DNA from 2 places in the Mesorhizobium sp. B2-3-5 genome. Region 2 is predicted to be linked to the other one. Evidence: predicted binding sites of a transcription regulator. Region 2 holds the regulator's gene; the other holds the start of a gene.
What was found. The regulator LexA, encoded in region 2, represses DNA repair genes until DNA is damaged. The targets are predictions, from matches to a motif close to TGTTCNNNNTGTGTTCNG.
Positions count from the first base shown of each region.

Region 1: a site for LexA is predicted at 2,325-2,342, ahead of FJ958_RS28055 (helicase-related protein). Genes of this name have one in related genera too.

Region 1 is NZ_VFVX01000042.1:5,672-13,036, reverse strand. It holds gene FJ958_RS28065 (acetyl-CoA C-acetyltransferase) at 1-874, shown strand, start outside; gene phbB (acetoacetyl-CoA reductase) at 1,067-1,792, shown strand; gene FJ958_RS28055 (helicase-related protein) at 2,510-5,983, shown strand; gene FJ958_RS28050 (RNA-binding S4 domain-containing protein) at 5,997-6,383, shown strand; gene fdxA (ferredoxin FdxA) at 6,620-6,958, shown strand; gene FJ958_RS28040 (CarD family transcriptional regulator) at 7,329-7,365, shown strand, end outside.
Region 2 is NZ_VFVX01000002.1:203,368-210,732, forward strand. It holds gene FJ958_RS03810 (ABC transporter substrate-binding protein) at 1-565, opposite strand, end outside; gene FJ958_RS03815 (GntR family transcriptional regulator) at 717-1,490, shown strand; gene lexA (transcriptional repressor LexA) at 1,876-2,613, shown strand; gene FJ958_RS03825 (ComEC/Rec2 family competence protein) at 2,607-5,066, opposite strand; gene gltX (glutamate--tRNA ligase) at 5,169-6,593, shown strand; gene gltA (citrate synthase) at 6,778-7,365, shown strand, end outside.

The sequences.
Region 1 (7,365 bases), on a different contig from region 2:
GATCGCCACCGGCGACGCCAAGGTGATCATCGCCGGCGGCCAGGAATCGATGTCGCTGTCGCCGCACGCCGAGCACCTGCGCGCCGGCGTCAAGATGGGCGACTACAAGATGATCGACACCATGATCAAGGACGGGCTGTGGGATGCCTTCAACGGCTACCACATGGGCAACACCGCCGAAAACGTCGCCCGCCAGTTCCAGATCACCCGCGACGATCAGGACCAGTTCGCGCTGGCCTCGCAGAACAAGGCCGAGGCCGCGCAGAAGGCCGGCAAGTTCAAGGACGAGATCGTCGCCTTCACCATCAAGGGCAGGAAGGGCGACACCGTCGTCGACCAGGACGAATACATCCGCCATGGCGCCACGCTCGACGCCATGACCAAGCTGAAGCCGGCCTTCGACAAGGACGGCACGGTGACCGCCGCCAACGCCTCCGGCATCAATGATGGTGCGGCCGGCGCGCTGCTGATGAGCGAAGCGGAAGCCATCAAGCGCGGCATCACCCCGCTGGCGCGCATCGCGTCCTGGGCAACCGCCGGCGTCGATCCGGCGATCATGGGCACCGGCCCCATTCCCGCCTCGCGCAAGGCTCTGGAAAAGGCCGGCTGGTCGGTTGGCGATCTTGACCTTGTCGAGGCCAACGAGGCTTTCGCGGCGCAGGCCTGCGCCGTCAACAAGGACATGGGCTGGGATCCCTCGATCGTCAACGTCAACGGCGGCGCCATCGCCATCGGCCATCCGATCGGCGCCTCGGGCGCCCGCATCTTCAACACGCTGGTTTACGAGATGCGCCGCAGAGGCGCCAAGAAGGGTCTCGCCACCCTATGCATCGGCGGCGGCATGGGCGTCGCCATGTGCGTGGAAGCACTCTGACACATCAACGAACGGGCGGCGTCAATGCATGTCGCCCAAAAGTGCGTAGCGGTTTTGGGAGGCCGACATGCATCCAGATAAGCAGCTAAGCGCGGTGCCTGAATTTACTTCAGGCGACGCGCTTTAGCCGCCCGTCCCATATCAAGTGCCTGCCAAGCCCGACAACAGGGCGATCTCAAAAAGGGGAAATGCATGACCAAGGTTGCAATCGTCACGGGTGGATCGCGCGGCATCGGCGCGGCGATCTCGATCGCTTTGAAGACCGCCGGCTATTCGGTCGCCGCGAACTACGCCGGCAACGACGACGCGGCGGCGAAATTCAAGGCCGAGACCGGCATTCCGGTCTACAAATGGTCGGTCGCCGACTATGACGGTTGCGCCGCCGGCATCAAACAGGTCGAGGCCGACCTCGGCCCGGTCTCGGTGCTGGTCAACAATGCCGGCATCACCCGCGACGCCATGTTCCACAAGATCACGCGTGAGCAATGGAAAGAGGTGATCGACACCAATTTGACTGGTGTCTTCAACATGACGCATCCGCTGTGGGGCGGCATGCGCGATCGCAAGTTTGGCCGCGTCATCACCATCTCCTCGATCAACGGACAGAAGGGCCAGGCCGGCCAGGTCAATTATTCCGCCGCCAAGGCCGGCGACATTGGTTTCTCCAAGGCGCTGGCGCAGGAAGGGGCTCGCGCTGGCATCACCGTCAACGTCATCTGCCCCGGCTACATCGCCACCGAAATGGTCAAGGCGATCGACGAGAAGGTGCTCAACGAGCGCATCCTGCCGCAGATCCCCGTCGGCCGCCTCGGCGAACCGGAAGAGATCGCGCGCTGCGTCGTCTTCCTCGCTTCGGAAGAGGCCGGTTTCATCACCGGCTCGACCCTCACCGCAAACGGCGGCCAGTATTTCGTCTGACACGTCGCCGAGGCCAAAGGCCTCGCACTGGCGACAAACGGACCGGGAAAACCGGTCCGTTTGCGAATTGACGCTGAGGCCTCCAGGCCCTCGCCGCAGCCTGATCCCTCATCAGGCACGCAAGGTTAATTGGCGGCGGGACCCTCGGTGCGAAACCGGTGGCCAAGCTTGTGGATTCCCGGTGGATAAGCTGTTCACAACACCGATATTGGCGGAACAAAAAGGGAAAATACCGCTGGCGCCGTTTTGTCGCCGATTCGTTCCGGGTTTGAGCGGAAGTTAATGTTAATAGGGCCGGAATCGCCTGCCGCTCCTTGAGGCCAAATTCAGAAAAGTTAACAATTTCAAAAGATTGAGCCAAGCGTGTCGCACCGCTTTCTTCGTTTTCCGGCAAAGGTTAACGGCAAAGCTCGCCTAGCATAAAATGGGCCAGTTCGACGATTCAGCATGTGGTGAGACTCATGGTCACAAAATCCATATGTAGCCGTGAACAAAAGCTGAATCTGGAAGAGTCAGCGATTCGTCGCCGATTCGTTCCAGACTCGTTCCATCCGTTAATCGGCGACCGGCCGGGAGCTTCACACAGCCACCTTCGAGCCGCCGGCGGAACATTCCGCTTTCGCTTCGCGCTCGAAATCCCTATGTGTCGCCTGTCATACGCGCCGTCCAGGGCACGCTCCCGACAATGAGAGGCCAGAAAGCCCTATTTTCGAGCCGATGAACATCCAGCCGAAACACACCCAGCCGCTGATCCTGTCGGGCCGCGACGTGACCGCGGTGCTTGGGCCGACCAACACCGGCAAGACCCATCTCGCCATCGAGCGCATGGTGGCGCACGGAACCGGCGTCATCGGCCTGCCGCTCAGGCTGCTGGCGCGCGAGGTCTACAGCCGCGTCTGCGAAAAGGTCGGTGCCCACAAGGTCTCGCTGATCACCGGCGAGGAGAAGATCCAGCCGCCAGGCGCCAAATATTCTGTCTGCACCGTCGAAGCCATGCCGCGCGAGACCGACGCCGCCTTCGTCGCCATCGACGAGGTGCAGCTGGCCGGTGACCTCGAGCGTGGCCACATCTTCACAGACCGCATCCTGCATTTGCGCGGTCGCCAGGAAACGCTTCTCCTCGGTGCGGCCACCATGCACGGCATCCTCCAGCGCCTGCTGAAGGGCGTCTCGGTGGTGACGCGCCCGCGGCTGTCGCATCTGGCCTATGCCGGGTCCAAGAAGCTGACCCGCCTGCCCCGGCGTACCGCCATCGTCGCCTTCTCCGCCGACGAGGTCTATGCCATCGCCGAGCTGATCCGGCGCCAGCAGGGCGGTGCGGCCGTTGTGCTCGGAGCGCTCTCGCCCCGTACCCGCAACGCCCAGGTGGCGCTGTTCCAGTCCGGCGATGTCGACTATCTCGTCGCAACCGATGCCATCGGCATGGGCCTCAACCTCGATCTCGACCACGTCGCCTTCGCCCAGAACCGGAAATTCGACGGCTACCAGTATCGCAACCTGACGGCGGCCGAACTCGGTCAGATCGCCGGGCGCGCCGGCCGGCATCTGCGCGACGGCACTTTTGGTGTCACCGGCCAGGTCGATCCGCTCGACGAGGAGTTGGTCAAGAAGATCGAGAGCCATGATTTCGATCCGGTAAAGGTGCTGCAGTGGCGCACCGCGCATTTCGACTTTGCCAGCCTCGATGCGCTGAAGCGCTCGATCGAGACCAACGCGCCGGTCGAGGGCCTGACGCGCGCGCTGCCGGCGGTGGATGCCCAGGCGCTCGAATATCTGTCGCGCGACGGGGACATCCGCGCGCTTGCCACAGACGCCAAACGCGTGGCGCTGCTGTGGGAGGCCTGCGCGCTCCCCGATTACCGAAAGATCGCCCCGGCCCAGCATGCCGACCTCATTGCGTCGATCTACATGGACCTCGCCCGGCATGGCCATGTCGACGAGAACTACATGGCCGAGCAGGTGCGCCGCGCCGACACCACCGAGGGCGACATCGATACGCTGTCGCACCGCATTGCTCAGATCCGCACCTGGACATTCGTGTCGAACCGGCCCGGTTGGCTGGCCGATCAGGCACACTGGCAGGAAAAGACGCGTGAAATTGAAGACAGATTGTCGGATGCGCTGCATGAGCGGTTGACGAAACGCTTCGTAGACCGCAGGACTTCCGTCCTCATGCGGCGCCTTAGAGAAAATACCATGCCTGAAGCCGAAATTAGTCCTACCGGAACCGTCCTTGTCGAAGGCCACCATGTCGGCGAGTTGCAAGGGTTCCGCTTCACCGCAGACCAGAGCGCCGGCGGCGAAGACGCCAAGGCCGTGCGCACCGCCGCCCAGAAGGCGCTGGCCGCCGAGTTCGAGGCGCGCGCCGAACGCTTCGGCGCCTGCGCCAATGGCGACCTCGCGCTTGGCTCGGACGGCACGCTGCGCTGGATCGGCGCGCCGATCGGCACACTGGTCTCCGGCGAGGATGCGCTGAAGCCGCGTCTCGTGCTTTTGGCTGACGAACAGCTGACCGGCCCGGCGCGCGACAAGGTCGCGGCGCGTGCCGAACGTTTCGTCAATTTCCAGATCGAGTCGCTGCTGAAGCCGCTGGTCGACCTGAAGAATGCCGACCAGATTTCCGGCATCGGCCGCGGCATCGCCTTCCAGCTGGTCGAGAATTTCGGCCTCATCAACCGCCGCGACATCGCCGAGGAGATGAAGTCGCTCGACCAGGAGGGCCGGGCCGCCCTTCGCCGCCTGGGCGTGCGCTTCGGCGCCTACCATGTCTTCGTTCCGGCGCTGATCAAGCCGGCACCCGCCGGGCTGGTGACGCTGCTGTGGGCGCTGAAGAATGACGGCAAGGACAAGCCGGGTTTCGGCGACGTCGTCCATGCGCTGGCGTCCGGCCGCACCTCGGTGGTCATCGACCCGGCCTTCGACAAGGCCTTCTACAAGCTCGCCGGTTACCGCAATCTCGGCCGCCGCGCCGTGCGTATCGACATACTGGAGCGGCTGGCCGACCTGATCCGCCCGGCGACCAACTGGAAGCCTGGCCTCGGCCAGCGTCCGGATGGCGCCTATGACGGCCAGTCCTTCATGGTGACGCCGCCGATGATGTCGATCCTCGGCGCCACCGCCGACGACATGGAGGAGATCCTGAAGGGTCTCGGCTATCGCGCCGAGCCGAAGCCCGCGGCGGAAGTCAAGGCACGGCTCGAGGCACAGGACAATGCCGCGCGGGAAGCCGCCGCGGCCAAGCTCGCGGCGGAAGAAGCCGCCCGCGCAAAGGCGGCGGAAGACGCGGCTACGGATGTTGCAGCGGAAGCGTCCGTCGAAGGTTCCGAACCTGCGTCTGATATGGTCATCGCTGTGGAGCCGGCATCCGAAACCTCTGCCACCGATACCGTTGAGGCCGAGCCCGCCGGGGAAGAGCCCGTGGCCGCACCGGCAACGCACGAAGAAGCTCCGACAGCCGAGGCCGTGGTTGAGTTGCCTGCCGGGCCGGCACAGGCGGAATCTGCGGAGGTCGTGGAAAATCAGCCTGTTGCCGCCGCCGAAAGCGCCGGCGCCCTTGCCTCCCCCTCGATGGGGGAGGTCGCGGCGCGAAGCGACGCGGGCGGAGCTGACAGCGCCGACGATGCCGGCAGTGTTGACAGCGCTGGCGCTCCCCCCACCCCGGCGCTGCGCGCCGACCCTTCCCACGAGGGGGAGGGTGAGACCGCCGAGGCCGCGCCGGAAGCCGAAGCGCCCAAGCCCATCTTGCTGTGGCGGCAGGCTCGCTTCGACCAGCGCCCGCGTCATCGTGAGGGCCGCGGCAATCGCCCGCAAAACGGGCAGGCGCGGGGCCGGCGCGACGCACCGGCGGGTGCCGGCGCACAGGCACCAGGCGCACCTGGCGAGCGCCCGGCCCATGAAGGGCGGCGTGACGGCGCCGGCAAGCCGCGCTTCGACCGCTCGAAGTTCAAGCCCAAGCCGCAGGGCGAAGGCGAACAGCGCCGTGACAGCCGTCCCCAGGGCGAGCGTCCCGACCGCCGCGAGGGCCGGCCGGACTGGAAGGGCGGCAGGCCGGAAGGCAAGAGCGGTGCCGACGGGAACAGGGGCGGCAAGCCCGCCTTCCAGCCGAAGCCGCGCGAGGAGCGTCCGGTCCGCTTCGATCCGGACTCGCCCTTCGCCAAGCTTGCCGCCTTGCGCGACCAATTGAAGAAATAAGCTCGGCGCTTCGATGGTTGCTGAAGGCCGACAGCGCATCGACAAATGGCTGTTCTTCTCGCGCGTGGTAAAATCGCGCTCGCTGGCGGCCAAGTTGGTCGTCGCCGGCCGCGTGCGCATCAATCGCGACAAAGCAGCGCAGGCCTCCGATCTGGTCAAGCCGGGCGACGTGCTGACCATCACGCTCGACCAGCGCATCTTCATCTGGAAGGTGCTCGGCGCGGGTGTGCGGCGCGGCCCGGCAGACGAGGCCCGCACCCTCTACGAGGACATGTCGCCACCGCCCACACCGAAGGGCGAGGCGCTTCCCGATGCGATTCCGGCGCTGCGCGAGGCCGGCAGCGGCCGCCCGACCAAAAGAGAGCGCCGCCAGACCGACCGCTTGCTTGGCGAGGATTGAGGCTTGCCGTCCTGAACGCAGGGCCGTGGCTTCGGCACAGGAGTGGACGCGGGACAGAATGGAGACCGGGACACGAGACGCTCCACGGGTCATCACCGGTCCTTGCCGCGCTTGCCTCTGGAATTCCATTCCCGAAGAGCCGGTGTGGACGGGCACGGCCGCCCTTGCAAGCGGCGGGCAAAGGCGTTACCTCACGGAAAAAGCCCAATAAAGCTGGGGCGTTCCGGAGCCGACCGATGACCTATGTCGTGACCGACAATTGCATCAAATGCAAATACATGGATTGCATCGAGGTCTGTCCGGTCGACTGTTTCTACGAAGGCGAGAACATGCTCGTCATTCATCCCGACGAGTGTATCGACTGTGGCGTCTGCGAGCCTGAATGCCCCGCCGACGCGATCAAGCCCGACACCGAGCCCGGTCTCGACAAATGGCTGCAGATCAACACCGAATATGCCGAGAAATGGCCTAACATCACCGCCAAGAAGGAACCGCCGGCCGACGCCAAGACCTTCGACGGCGAGGCCGGCAAGTTCGAGAAATATTTCTCCGCCGAACCTGGCGAAGGCGACTGACAGCGCTACCGTTCAGACTGGTATGACGCTGCGTAAGAGGCACGGCACATGAACCGCCTTGACAGGCGGCGGTGACCTGTGGCCTTCGCTTACGCAGCAAAACCTTGATTCTTCCGACTTTTTGTGTTACATCAGCGAAACATGCCGGTGACACAACGTCGATTTATGGCGCAGACGCCCCAAATCACTGAAAGGTGAAAATCCCATTTCGGACCAGAGCGATCTGGGCCAGGCGGTCGCAATCGTGCGGTTTGCCGGTCCCAGCCTTTCCGGTGGGTTCATCTGTTGTGCGGCTAATGATCGGGATTTCCCGGTCACACCAGTTCGGACCGGCAGGACGCCGGTTCCACAACAAGGAGTTCAGGGCGTAATGGCAACGATCACCCCGCAGAAGAAGTCCACTGGAG
Region 2 (7,365 bases):
CCGCGGGTGCCGCCGCCTTGATCTTTTCGATCAGGGCAACGTCATTGGCCTCGCCTGGATTGTAGGGCACGCCAAAGCGCTTGGCGTTCGGCAGCAGCTTCTTGGTGAAGGCCATCACCGCGGCGACATCCTGCAGATCGCTGGCGCCGGTCATGCCTTCGTCTCCGGAGTCCCATGACGGCACCAGCTTGGCCGCGACCGGATCGGTGACCGCGGCAAAGACGATCGGAATGCCGGACCCTGCGAGCGCCTTCTTGGCGATCTGCGAGACCGGCGTGGTGATGGTGTAGATCAGCTTGGGCTGCTCCGCCTGCAGCTTGGCGATCATCTGCGGCACCAGCGATGCATCGAAATTGGTGTGGCTCTCGGTGTAGACGACGTCCTTGCCCTCGACGAAGCCATTGTCCGCCAGCGCTTTCTTGAAGCCGGCTATGGCCGCATTCAACTGCGGATGCTCTCCGAAATTGGCTATGCCGATACGAATCTGATCTGCCGCGGCGCTGCCGGCGCTGACCATCAAGGCGCCAGCCAGGGCCAATCCTGACAGCCATTTCGACTTCAACATCATTTCCTCCCAGATTTGATTAGCGCCGCTTATGGACGGCGCGTCAGGCGATCATGGTCAGTCCGCCGGTCCATGTCAAACATTATATATAATTCTTGCCATGCATCGCCATGATATATAATTTTCCAAGCCCGACGATGGACGGACTGCGATGCAGGATCAGAATAACTCCACAAAGACGGAGGCGGCCTATCAGCTGCTGCGGCGCGATATCCTGACGACGCGCCTCATGCCCGGTGCGCCGCTCAAGCTGAGTGCGCTGCGCGGCACATATGGCGTCGGCTGGACGCCGCTGCGTGAAGCATTGTCTCGGCTTGAAGCCGAGCGCCTTGTCACCGCCATCAGCAATCGCGGCTTTGCCGTCGCCCCCGTGTCGCGCGCCGAACTCGAGGATCTGGCGCGGGCAAGAATGGTCGTCGAAATACCCCTGTTCGTGGAATCGATGGAGAAAGGCGACCGGCAATGGGAAGATGCCGTTGTCACCGCGCATTACCGGCTCTCGCGCTGCAAGACCGCGGTTGACGACCCCTCGGACGCGGCCGTCGACCAGTGGGACGAGAGCCACGAGGCGTTTCACGCGGCGCTGCTGAGTGCTGCGACGTCCAACTGGCTGTCGCGATTCCGTTCGACGATCGCGGATCAGCTGCGGCGGCATCATCGTTTTCTCGGCCTGGCGCCGACATTGCGGGCGGCGGCCGGCCTCAAGCATGGCTATGGAGAGGCCATGGACGCCCTGCGCGAGGCGATCGCGATCGAGCATCACACCGCGATCATGGAGGCGGCGCTCGATCGCGATGTCGAGCGGGCAAAGGCATTGATGACGGCGCATATCGGCTACACGCTGCACGTCTATGTTCACAGCGAAGATAGCGGCGCCAACAACTACACCGCACGCGCCGGCAGCCTGAAAGCGGTTTCCGGATGATTTCGGCGCTTCCGCGCCGCCCGACGCTTACGCATGGATCTATCCGCCAAGCGAGCTGGCGAACGTTGGCGTTTTGGTTTCGTTTCGTTCCGCTGGAATGACACTGGGCGACTCCATAAATCCGCCCCGTGCGCCTTTCAGACGACTGAAGCCAAACCTCAACAAGGGATGGGCCACAGGCCATTAACCAAAACGATTTCAATGCGTGTGTCGGCGGCGGAAATCGTCGGTTGCCGTTTGTTGCCGGCGGCAAAAATTTCGAACCCCTTAACAAATTCACTAAACTTTAAACGGTTGCGGAACACAACTGGAACAGATAGGGTTTGTTCTGGGTTTGTTTTTCGATTCCGATTCAGACCCTTCGTTCAATGCCTTGGGGGCCGCCATGCTGACGCGCAAGCAACATGAACTGCTGATGTTCATTCATGAACGGCTCAAGGAAAGCGGCATCCCGCCCTCCTTCGACGAGATGAAAGAGGCTCTTGATCTTGCCTCCAAGTCGGGGATCCACCGCCTGATCACGGCGCTGGAGGAACGTGGCTTTATTCGCCGACTGCCCAACAGGGCGCGCGCACTGGAAGTGCTCAGGCTGCCGGATTCGATCGCGCCGGGCCTCAATGCCGCAAAGAAATTTTCGCCAAGTGTCATCCAGGGCAGCCTCGGTCAGGGCAACCTTGGTCGTCAGATCAAGCCGGCATCGTCGCGCTTGCCCGCGGCCGGCAATGACGACGATGCGATTCCCGCGGTCTCGATCCCGGTGATGGGCCGTATCGCCGCCGGTGTGCCGATCGATGCCATCCAGCACCAGACGCATTCGATCTCGGTGCCGCCTGACATGATCATGGGCGGCGAGCACTATGCGCTGGAGGTCAAGGGGGACTCGATGATCGAGGCCGGTATCTTCGATGGCGACACGGTCATCATCCGCAACGCCGATACAGCGAGCCCGGGCGAGATCGTCGTGGCGCTGGTCGACGAAGAGGAAGCGACCCTGAAACGGTTCCGCCGCAAGGGAGCTTCGATTGCCCTTGAAGCCGCCAACCCGGCCTACGAGACCCGCATTTTCGGACCGGACAGGGTCAAGGTGCAAGGCAAGCTCGTCGGGCTGATCAGGCGCTACTGAGCAGGGATTGGTGCGCTTGCATTGTCAGGCTTTTTATAGGGCGGCAGCCCCCTCGCCTCGCGCGAGAATTTGCGCTGTTCATGCCAGGGCCGGTATGGCCTGTCGACGGCGAAGTTGACGGTTGGCGGGCCGATCGCCGATTGGCGGTCGAAGAAGACCGCGGCACTTCCGTTGCGAGCGAGTTGCCGTTTGGTGACGACGAGAACCAGCGGGTTATGGCAGGCGTCATAGCCAGTCGCGTCGTTGACGACGATCACGTCGGCGAAACCGCAGGCCTTCCAGGTGTTTTTGCGGTCTTCGACATGCGCGACGATCGCTCCGGACGGGTGCCTGGCGAGACAGACGCCGTCGGTGCAGTAGAACGGTGCTCCCGGCGGCAGATTTACGGCATCGGCAATGGTGAACTGCCCATCAGTCTTGTTGAACACCTCCGGCACGACGATGCTTTCGGATACCAATGCGCGTTTCCAGTTGTCGACGGTGAATTCGTTCGGGCGTGCCCGACTGACGGCGAGTTCGCCACCGCCGATCGGCACCGCGACCAGCCGCGCGTCTTCCGAGATCAGCACATCCGGTGTGCGCGTATGCGACACCGTCAACAGGCCGGCAAGCGCGAACGGGAGTGCGGCGAGCCGCAGCCATGTCGTCGCCATCGTCGCGATAACCAGGGCGACCGTCACCAGCAGCACGGACTGCTGCGAAATCAGTCCGACCGCATCTACCGGAGAGCGTTCCGATATCCACGCAGATATTGCGATCATTGCCGTCAGGGCCTTGCCCATCAGGTAAAGGGACGGCGCATCCAAGCCGAACGGCATCAGCAACGCGCTGGCGACGGCCAGGAACATCACGACCGATACGATCGGCATGACGGCCAGATTGACGAACAGGCTGAGCGGCGATACACGCTGGAAATGCCAAATGGCAAACAGCGTCGTAGCGCTGCCGGCGATGATGGAGGTCATAGCCAATCCACCCGTCGTCAGCAGGAATTTTTGTGTCAGAAGCCCTGGCAGGGATAGCTTCGGCGACGGCGGCCTCGTTTTTCGCGCACGATAATCCGCCCAACCGGCATAGGCGCCAACCAGGGCGGCGGTCGCGGCGAACGACATCTGGAAGCTCGGTCCGACCACTTCATGCGGCGAGACCAGGATGACAGCGATCGCCGAGATCGCCAGGTTGCGCATGGTCAGGGCCGCGCGATCGAACAGAACCGCGATCAGCATCACCGCCAGCATGATGAAGCTGCGTTCGGCGGCAACGACGACGCCCGAAATGACAAGATAGGCAGCGATCGAGAAGAGCGCTGCGGCGGCAGCGTATTTCTTGACCGGCCTTCGTGCGGAAAAATCTGGAAACAGCGCGAAGGCGCCGCGCAGCAGACCCATGACGGTGCCGGCGACCAGCGCCATATGCAATCCGGAAATGGATATGATGTGATAGATGCCGGTGCGCCGCATCGCCTCGTTGATTTCGTCGGGAATGCCGGCGCGCACGCCGACGATCAGTGCCGCCGCGATCTCGCCCTCGGCGCCGCCGATGATACCTGTGATGCGGCCGGCGATGGATTGGCGGGCATTTTCCACCGCCGACGACAGGCGAGCCGAAAGCGGCATGCCGTCGTCGGCACTGACAATCCTGGGATTGCCCAGAAAAAACCCGCTGCCGCCGATGCCGGCGAAATAGCTGTCGAAGGAGAAATCATAGCTGTCCGGCCGCACCGGACCGGTCGGCGGCAAGAGTTTGGCATAGCCTGATATCAACGAGCCGGCGGTCAATTCCGGCGGTATCTTGCGTGCCGAAAGCCGGACCCTTTCCGGCATATAGCGCAGTTTCGGCCGGGCGGTGGACGTCACGTCAATGGTCAGCCGGATGCGGCCGGTCTCCATCCGATCGAGCGAGACGACGCGCCCCGTCACTTCAGTCGAAATCTCCGAGCCCAGCATTCGTGTTCCGGCCCGCCATGTTTCGACCTTCGCCGCGAGCAGGCCCAGCGCGCACAGCAGCATTGCCGTGAAACACAGGTGGGTTTTTGGCCGGGAACGCGAGGCAAGCGCACAGAGCGCCGTCAGTACGACGACTGCTACAGGCTTGGCAAAATCAGGCTCCGCCGCCAGCGAATAGTAGCCGATCGCTCCGGTGGCCAGACAGACCGGCACCAGCAGGAAGGCGATGCCCCGGTCAAGTTCCAGTTCCGCCGCCTTGGCCACGCCATGGCGCAGGCGAGGCAATGATGTCAGGCCGAATTGCCGGCGCACGCGCGCAATCCTGCCCGCGGCAAGCGGTGGACTTGGTGCAGGAATGTCCGTCTGCAGCGGCCGGGTAGCGGGCGCGGGCACGAGGGATGTCGGCGATGGCAACGGAATAGCCGGAGGCGTTGCAAACAAGGACCGTTCGCTGACGCCAGCAACAGCGTCCTCGCCCCGATCCGAGCCCCGGCCTCGTCCAGCCATCGGGTCTGCCCCTTGCACCCCTGACGCCCTATGGTACATGAACCCGCGACGCGCGAAAGTCCGCGCAACCGAACCCCGCCTCAGATGGTTTCCGAGAGTTTCATGTCCGACAAGGTCGTCACCCGTTTTGCCCCTTCGCCCACCGGCTATCTGCACATCGGCGGCGCCCGCACGGCGTTGTTCAACTGGCTTTATGCCAAGCACACCGGCGGCACGATGCTGCTGCGCATCGAGGACACCGATCGCGAGCGTTCGACCGATGCTGCGACGGCCGCCATCCTGGACGGACTCTCCTGGCTCGGTCTTGGCTGGGACGGCGACGCTGTCTCCCAATTCGAGCGCGCGCCGCGGCATCGCGAGGTGGCCGAGGAACTCGTGCGCCTAGGCAAGGCCTACCACAGCTACGAGACGCCTGCCGAGCTGGAGGCGATGCGCGAGGCAGCGCGTGCCAAGGGCCTGCCGCCGCGCTACAACGGCCAGTGGCGCGATCGTGATCCGTCCGAGGCGCCTCCGGGGGTCAAGGGCGCCATCCGCATCAAGGCGCCAACCGAGGGCGAGACGGTAGTTGACGACCGTGTCCAGGGCGAGGTGCGATTCCCCAACAAGGATCTCGACGATTTCATCATTCTGCGTTCGGACGGCAACCCGACCTACATGCACGCCGTCGTCGTCGACGACCACGACATGGGCGTTACGCATATCATTCGGGGCGACGACCACCTGACCAATGCGGCCCGCCAGACGGTGATCTACAACGCCATGGGCTGGGAGGTGCCATCGATGTCGCACATCCCGCTGATCCACGGCGCCGACGGTGCCAAGCTGTCGAAGCGCCATGGCGCGCTCGGCGTCGAAGCCTATCGCGCCATGGGCTACCTGCCGGAGGCACTGCTCAACTACCTGGCGCGCCTCGGCTGGAGCCATGGCGACGACGAGATCATGTCGATCAAGGATATGATCTCCTGGTTCGACATCGGCGACGTCAACAAGGGCGCCGCCCGTTTCGATTTCGCCAAGCTGGAGGCGCTGAACGGCGTCCATATGCGCCGCATGAGCGACGCGGAACTGTTCGACATCTTCATCGCCACCCTGCCCTATCTCCAGGGCGGCCCGGCGATGGCCGCGCGCCTCAACGAGCATAACAAGGCGCAATTGCTGGCAGCCCTTCCGGGCCTGAAGGAGCGCGCCAAGACACTGGTAGAACTCGTCGATGGCGCCGCTTACCTGTTTGCGGAGCGGCCGCTGCCGGTCGACGAGAAGGCGGCGCTGCTGCTCAATGGCGATTCCCGCAAGATCCTGCGCGGCGCTCACGAAGCCTTGAATGCGCTTTCGGGCGACTGGACGGCCGCCGCCGCGGAGGCCGCGATCCGCGACTATGCGCTGGCCGGAGGCCACAAGCTGGGCGCCGTGGCACAGCCCTTGCGCGCCGCCCTGACCGGCAAAAGCACCTCGCCTGGCGTGTTCGACGTGCTTGCCGTGCTGGGGCGTGAGGAAAGCCTGGGTCGCATATCGGATCAAATCGATTAGGAGCAAACTGGCCCAAAAAGATTGGCATTGAAAGGCGGGTTTCGCAGTGCAACATTAGGCCTTGGCCCAATCTGGCACGCACCTCCTAAAATGCGGTGGCGAATACGCGCATTGCAGTGATTTCGACGTGTCGCTTCGCAGAAATTTGCCTTTGCCGGCATGAGGAAACAAGAAGGAGTTTGCAATGACCGAAGCTGCGACAAAACTGGAATTTGGCGGCAAGACCCAGGAGGCCACGGCCAAGCTGGAGCTCGGCGGCAAGACTCATGAGTTCAAAGTGCGAAGTGGCTCCGTCGGGCCAGATGTCATCGACATTGCCACACTTTACAGCACCACCGGCGCCTTCACCTACGATCCCGGCTTCACCTCGACCGCGAGCTGCGAATCGGAGATCACCTTCATCGACGGCGATGCGGGCATTCTCCTGCATCGCGGCTACCCGATCGACCAGTTGGCGGAACACGGCGACTTCCTCGAGGTCTGCTACCTCCTGCTCTACGGCGAACTCCCCACCAAGGCGCAGAAGGACGATTTCGATTACCGCGTGACGCGCCACACAATGGTGCACGAGCAGATGTCGCGCTTCTTCACCGGCTTCCGCCGCGACGCGCACCCGATGGCGGTGATGTGCGGCGTGGTCGGTGCGCTGTCGGCTTTCTATCACGACTCCACCGACATCTCCGACCCGTACCAGCGCATGGTCGCTTCCATGCGGCTGATCGCCAAGATGCCGACGATCGCGGCCATGGCCTACAAGTATCACATCGGCCAG